2 linked regions of the Simiduia agarivorans SA1 = DSM 21679 genome follow. The protein of the gene in region 1 interacts with the protein of each later gene in a pairwise test. Links are inferred from orthologs where the notes say so. Each region holds a gene or a part of one and is shown on either strand. Other genes may lie near its edges.

Region 1 (3,198 bases):
ATCGGTACCGGTCGCCGAAGCGTCGGCGTCGGTGACGGCGATATCCACCAGCGCGCCGGCCATGCTCAATTGTTGTAATTGACGATTGATGCCACGTGATAACTGGGTGGCGGCCTGCTTACGCTGTTGCGACAACTCTGTGGCCAGCTTGCGGTAATTAAGCTCAGCCTCTGCGGTAGCGTGGGCAAGGCCATCCAGGCCGCCTTCTGCTGCCGCCAGCGGCGCCAGTTCTTCCGCCAACTGCTGATGTAACTCTGTCAGCTGTCCGGGGCTGACGCGGTGTTTACGCGCGATCTGGTAAATGCTGTCGAGGCGGGCCTCCAGCCATTGCAGGCGTTCCGGGTCGGCTTCAAAACTGTCGATGTGGTGCTCGATGGCGCTGACGGCTTCCTCGATGTGTATCTGAGCGTTGATCAGCAATTGCTCTGCTTCTTGCAATTGGCTCGATTTATCGGGCAGCTCCCGCAGTAGCCATAAGCCTTTGCGCAGCCCATCCAGCAGGCCCTGCTCGTCATCGCTGCACAGAGCCGCGAGTTGCTGGCTGCTGGTGAGTACTTGCTCCGCATTGGCCTGCTGCCGGTGCTCGCTTTCCAGTTGCTCCAGCTCGCCCGGCTGCAGGTTGAGTTGATCCAGCTCCTCTACCTGATAGCGCAGCAGCTGGCTGCGCGCGCTCATCTCGGCCTCGTTGTCGCGTTGGTACTGCAGTTGAGCGGCAAGTGATTGCCACTCTTTCCAGCTGGCCTTGACCGCCTGATACAGGCTGGTATGGCCGCCAAACTGGTCTACAAGCGCGCGTTGGTGGTCGGGTTTGAGCAGGTTCTGGTGAGCGTGCTGGCTGTGAATATCCAACAGCAGCTCGCCCAGGGTTTTCAGTTGTGCCAGTGTTGCGCTCTGGCCGTTGATGAAGGCCCGTGACCGCCCTTCAGCAGTGAGTGTGCGACGGAGTATGCACTCACTATCGGTCTCGAAATCATTGTTTTTCAGCCACTTGTTGGCGCGGGGTAACTGGGTGATATCAAAGGTGGCGCTGACTTCCGCCCGCTGACAGCCATGCCGTACCTTATCGGCATCGGCTTTTTCGCCCAGCGCCATACCCAGCGCATCCAGCAGCAGTGATTTGCCTGCGCCGGTCTCGCCGGTAATGGCGGTTAATCCGTCGTGCAGTTCAAGATCCAGCTGCTCTACCAACGTGAAATTGCGGATGCACAGAAGCGTTAACATAAGCGGTCACCAGGGCGAAAAATCCATGTATATGTAAACAGTGTTTATTTATACAGTAATTTTTGCGCTTTTCAAGCCCGGCATAACACTTGAATGGCGCGTGTGAGCCCCCATATAGGCTGCAGGTTGTGGTAATCACACCGCAGTAATCATTTATCAGAGTACTTATCAGCCAGTTTGAACAGGGGAACACGCGTGTCGACTGAACAACAAAAGCCGCCCGTTGAAGAAACCGATGTAGCGGTAGAAGCCGAAGCCAGCCCGGATGTGGAGGTTGAGCTGTCAGAACCCCAGGGCCTGGAGGCCGACATTGCGCGCCTTGAAGCCGAGTTGCAGCAGGCAAAAGACACCGCGCTGCGCGCCGCTGCCGAGGCCCAGAACGCCCGTCGCCGTGCGGAGCAGGACGTAGAGAAGGCCCACAAGTTCGGCCAGGAGAAACTGGTGCAGGACATGTTAGTGGTGGCCGACAATCTCGAGCGTGCCCTGGCCAACGTGAACGCCGATGACGAGGCGATGAAGTCGGTGGCCGAAGGGCTTGAGTTGACGTTGAAAAGTCTCATTGACGGTCTCAAGCGCCATCAGGTGGTCCAGATTAACCCCGTGGGCGAACCGTTTGACCCCAATCTGCACCAGGCCATGACCCAGGTGCCCAACCCGGACATGGAACCCAATACCGTCATGGATGTGTTCCAGAAGGGTTACACCCTGCACGGTCGCCTGGTGCGTCCGGCCATGGTGGTGGTATCAAAGGCACCATAAATTGCTGTTATCACGCCTTGAAAATTGGCAAACAGCGCCAATATAGAGAACAAGGCAAAACAACCGGCCGCGCTGGACTGAACCGGCGCCGCATTTGAAACAAGTTTTTATTCGGAGATTTTTCCATGGGCAAGATTATCGGTATTGACCTGGGCACCACCAACTCTTGTGTGTCCGTTCTGGAAGGCGACAAGACCCGCGTGATCGAAAACGCGGAAGGTGATCGCACCACGCCCTCAATCGTCGCTTTCACCGAAGATGGCGAAGTACTGGTTGGCCAGAGTGCCAAGCGCCAGGCCGTCACCAACCCCACTAACACCCTGTTCGCGGTGAAGCGCCTGATCGGCCGCAAGTTCACCGATGACGTAGTGCAGAAAGACATCAAAATGGTGCCCTACAAAATTGTTGGCGCCGACAATGGTGATGCCTGGGTAGAAGTGAAGGGTGACCGTAAGGCGCCGCCGCAGATTTCTGCCGAAGTGCTGAAAAAGATGAAGAAAACCGCCGAAGACTACCTGGGCGAAGCGGTGACCGAGGCGGTAATTACCGTACCGGCTTACTTCAACGATTCCCAGCGTCAGGCCACCAAAGACGCCGGTAAAATTGCCGGTCTGGAAGTGAAGCGCATCATCAACGAACCCACTGCCGCGGCCCTGGCCTACGGCATGGACAAGGTGAAAGGCGATCGCACCATTGCGGTTTACGACCTGGGTGGCGGTACCTTCGATATCTCCATCATCGAAATCGCCGACGTGGATGGCGAGCACCAGTTTGAAGTGCTGGCCACCAACGGTGACACCTTCCTGGGGGGTGAAGATTTCGACCTGCGCCTGATCGACTACCTGGCGGACGAGTTCAAAAAGTCCAACGGCATTGATCTGCACAACGATCCACTGGCACTGCAGCGTCTGAAAGAGGCTGCAGAAAAGGCCAAGATCGAGCTGTCTTCCAGCCAGCAGACTGAAGTGAACCTGCCCTACATCACCGCTGATGCCACCGGTCCCAAGCACTTGGTGGTGAAGCTGACCCGCGCCAAGCTGGAGTCACTGGTCGAAGATCTGGTGAAGCGCTCTATGGAGCCGGTGAAGCAGGCCATTGCCGACGCCGACCTGTCTGTGGGCGAGATCAACGACGTGATTCTGGTGGGCGGTCAGACCCGTATGCCGCTGGTACAGAAATACGTGACCGAATTCTTCGGCAAAGAGCCGCGCAAGGATG
Region 2 (3,221 bases), 2.3 Mb from region 1 along the record:
GCGCGCAATTTGTGAATCAGGCGCGGGTGATTCGAGGCCGGATTGGCACCTGCCAGAATCACCGTATCGCAGTGATCCAAATCATCCAATTGCACACTGGCCGTGCCCGAACCTACCGCCTGGGTGAGTGCCACGCCGGTTGCCTGGTGGCAGAAATAGGAACAGTTGTTGACATTGTTGGTGCCCTTGGCGCGCGCCAACAGTTGCAGTATGAAGCCGGCTTCCATGGATGACCGGCCGGAGGCGTAGGCGAAAAATCGCTCCGGTACACAATGCACAAAGCGTTCACGGGCAATGGCCAACGCCTGATCCCAGCTGATGGGTTCCAGCCGGTCAGCCCCGGCGGTTTTATACAGCGGGGTATTGAGCCGTCCCAGATGTTCTACCTGATAGCCGTCCAGCTGTTGCAGCTCACTTAACGGATGATTGAATATCGCCCGCGGAATTTCCGGTTGAATATCGGTGGATTGTGCCTGCACGCTTTTGTTGCATACGGACGGAAACAACCCTTGTTCGTTGGTCATGCCACCGCGTTGGCCGCCCATGCCGAGGCCGCAGGCTTTGCAGGCATTGTTGGCGGTGAGCGCTTTGGCGGAAGCGGTGACTCCCATTTTTCTGGCGGTATTGAGGGTGTACAGGACTTTTTCCAGTCCGCCGCCTTTGAGTGTGGATGGGTTGCGCATAGATCCTCCGGTAAGGGCTCAACCATACCGTGGATTGGCGTAGTGAGAAAGGACGCCACAGGTCGTGCCGCTCACACGGGTTGGCGATCCACAGGGCAATAGTTAACATGCTGTTTTCCACCAGATGCAGACAAACCATGTCATTTAAAAACCGTTTTGGGCCGGGGTTTCTGGTCGCCGCCGCATTTATCGGACCCGGTACTGTAACCACTGCCAGTATGTCGGGTGCCAATTTTGGCTATGCGCTGTTATGGGCGTTGGTGTTTTCGGTGCTGGCCACCTGGGTATTGCAGGAAATGGCCGCGCGCCTGGGCCTGGCCACGGGCAAAGGGCTGACCGAAGCCTTGCGGGGCCAGATGGGGCACCCCTGGTTGGGCTGGGCGTGTGTGGGCTTGGTACTGGCTGCGATCGGGTTTGGCAACGCGGCGTATGAGGGCGGCAATATTGTGGGTGCCTCCATTGCGCTTGAATCCCTTTGGGGGCAGGGCCCTTGGGCGCTGTTGATTGGCGGGCTGGCATTTGCATTGCTGATGGCGAATTCATACCTGTTACTCGAGCGCGTGCTGGTGGTTCTGGTGCTGCTGATGAGTGCTGTATTCCTGTTGACGTTCCTGGCGGCAGAACCCGATTGGGGCGCCATTGCGGGCGGGCTGGCACCGGGATTGCCGGAAGGGTCCGCGGTGACCGCCTTGGCACTGATTGGCACCACAGTAGTTCCCTATAACCTGTTTTTGCATGCATCCAGCGTGCAGGAAAAATGGGGTCGCCTGCCTGCGGGGGAGGCAATTTCACTGGCCCGTGCCGATGCGGCCTGGAGCGTGGGGTTGGGTGGGCTTATTACGCTCGCCATCATGAGCACGGCGGCAGTGGCGTTTTTTGGCCGCTCGGAAGGCTTCAGTGGGGTGGCCATGGCAACCCAATTGGAACCTTTGTTAGGCAGCTGGTCTCGATGGTGTTTTGCCGCCGGTTTATTTGCCGCCGGTTTGAGCAGTGCTATTGCCGCGCCCCTGGCGGCGGGTTACGCGGTGGCGGGGGCACTGGGCCGCGACCATCCCAAGGCAGCCCAGGTGAAACGTTGGGTGGCGTTGGTGGTCGTGGTGGTAGGCACAACCCTGGCATCGCTTGGTATCAAGCCGGTGACGGCCATTGTATTCGCCCAGGCGTTTAACGGTTTCCTGTTGCCGGTCGTCGCCGTATTCCTGCTCTGGGTCATGAATAACCGGCAGTTGCTGGGTAACCACGTCAATGGTTGGCTGGCCAATGGCGTGGGTGTGGTGATTGCGTTAGTGGTCAGTGCGCTGGCGCTCTGGAAGCTTTTTTAAACTGCTACACTCTCAGTGTATTGCGATTTGGTTGGCACAATGCACTGGATAGAAAGCCTTTCCCGGCGGTTATTGCGCGGTACCGATCTTCAGGCGCTGGAGGACGGGCGGCGGGTGTTGTTGGTGGTTTTACTGACCACGCTGGGTGTCGCGACTCTGCTGATTTTTGGCGTGCTAAGCTACGCTTACGACCGATACCTGTTAGCGGTTTTTCTGTTGACCGCCGGTGGCATTGGCATCCTGAACCTGCTGGTACTTTTTTACAGCCATAATTATTCCCGTGCCGCCGTTGTCATGGCGTTTGTCACGGCGGCAGTCAGCGGACTTTTGGTCAGTACGGGGGGCGTGGACGGTACCGGTATACTGTGGGTCTATCCCATGATGACCGTAGCCATCTTTACCGCAGGATTCAGGCCAGCCAGTTACATCCTTGCGCTTTTCTCCTGCGCAATTTTGTACATCCTTTATTGGCCGGAAAATCCTTTGTTGCAATACGAGTATTCCGCGTCGGTAAGAACCCGGTTTGTGGTGTCATTTTTCTGCCTGGGCATTATCACCCTGGCGGTGGAATTTGTGCATTCCCATTCGCAGTCCAAGGTGGCTGAACTGCACAGTGAGGTGCAACACACAGCGCAAACAGACGCGCTTACCCAGTTACCAAACCGTCGTTATGTCTCGGAGCGGGTCATCCTTGGGGGTGCCTTTGCGCCGGTGTATCAAGGTGGCTGCGTTGTTTTGGCAGACGTGGATCATTTTAAATCGATCAATGATCGCTACGGCCATGACGTGGGCGATGTGGTTCTCAAAAGTGTGGCGCAGTTTCTGGCCTCGGAAACCCGCTGCGAGGATTTGGTGGTGCGTTGGGGTGGAGAAGAGTTTTTGTTAGTCTTGCCCAAAATCAATCTGGCCATGGCTGAGCGCCGCATGGATCATGTGAGGCGCTATCTGGCAGACATGGATGTCATCTGCCATGGCGCACGTATCCGCGTAACCCTGAGTTTCGGTGTCACAGAAATCAGCGGTAGCGCGCCAGCCAATGGGGTGCTGAAGCGCGCGGACCAAAACCTCTATCTGGCCAAAGCGGCAGGGCGCAATCGTATTGTGGCCAGCTAGCGTGCCAGCAGTATTTTGATAGTGCGCAATTGTTCACTCGCATCCAAACGGCCAAACCGCAGTAATAAATCCGCTTTACCGTCGCGATTGATGTCCGCCGTCT

The links.
Region 2: the proteins of grpE (region 1) and M5M_RS06685 interact in binary tests that used the Escherichia coli proteins (3 or more experiments, as listed by UniProt). The link is inferred for Simiduia agarivorans SA1 = DSM 21679 from one-to-one orthologs.

Annotation. Positions count from the first base shown.
Region 1 is NC_018868.3:3,776,137-3,779,334, forward strand. The notes cover bases 319-3,198. They hold grpE (nucleotide exchange factor GrpE), read left to right. Parts: upstream 319-1,416; coding sequence 1,417-1,980; downstream 1,981-3,198. Other genes in these bases: recN (DNA repair protein RecN), read right to left, coding at 319-1,221; dnaK (molecular chaperone DnaK), read left to right, coding at 2,106-3,198. Also shown: more of recN, read right to left, coding at 1-318. UniProt on the Escherichia coli protein: Participates actively in the response to hyperosmotic and heat shock by preventing the aggregation of stress-denatured proteins, in association with DnaK and GrpE. It is the nucleotide exchange factor for DnaK and may function as a thermosensor.
Region 2 is NC_018868.3:1,516,802-1,520,022, reverse strand. Bases 10-2,912 are described here. They hold M5M_RS06685 (Nramp family divalent metal transporter), read left to right. Parts: upstream 10-820; coding sequence 821-2,005; downstream 2,006-2,912. Other genes in these bases: M5M_RS06680 (GGDEF domain-containing protein), read left to right, coding at 2,045-2,912; M5M_RS06690 (FdhF/YdeP family oxidoreductase), read right to left, coding at 10-683. Also shown: more of M5M_RS06690, read right to left, coding at 1-9; more of M5M_RS06680, read left to right, coding at 2,913-3,118; M5M_RS06675 (FG-GAP repeat domain-containing protein), read right to left, coding at 3,115-3,221. UniProt on the Escherichia coli protein: H(+)-stimulated, divalent metal cation uptake system. Involved in manganese and iron uptake. Can also transport cadmium, cobalt, zinc and to a lesser extent nickel and copper. Involved in response to reactive oxygen.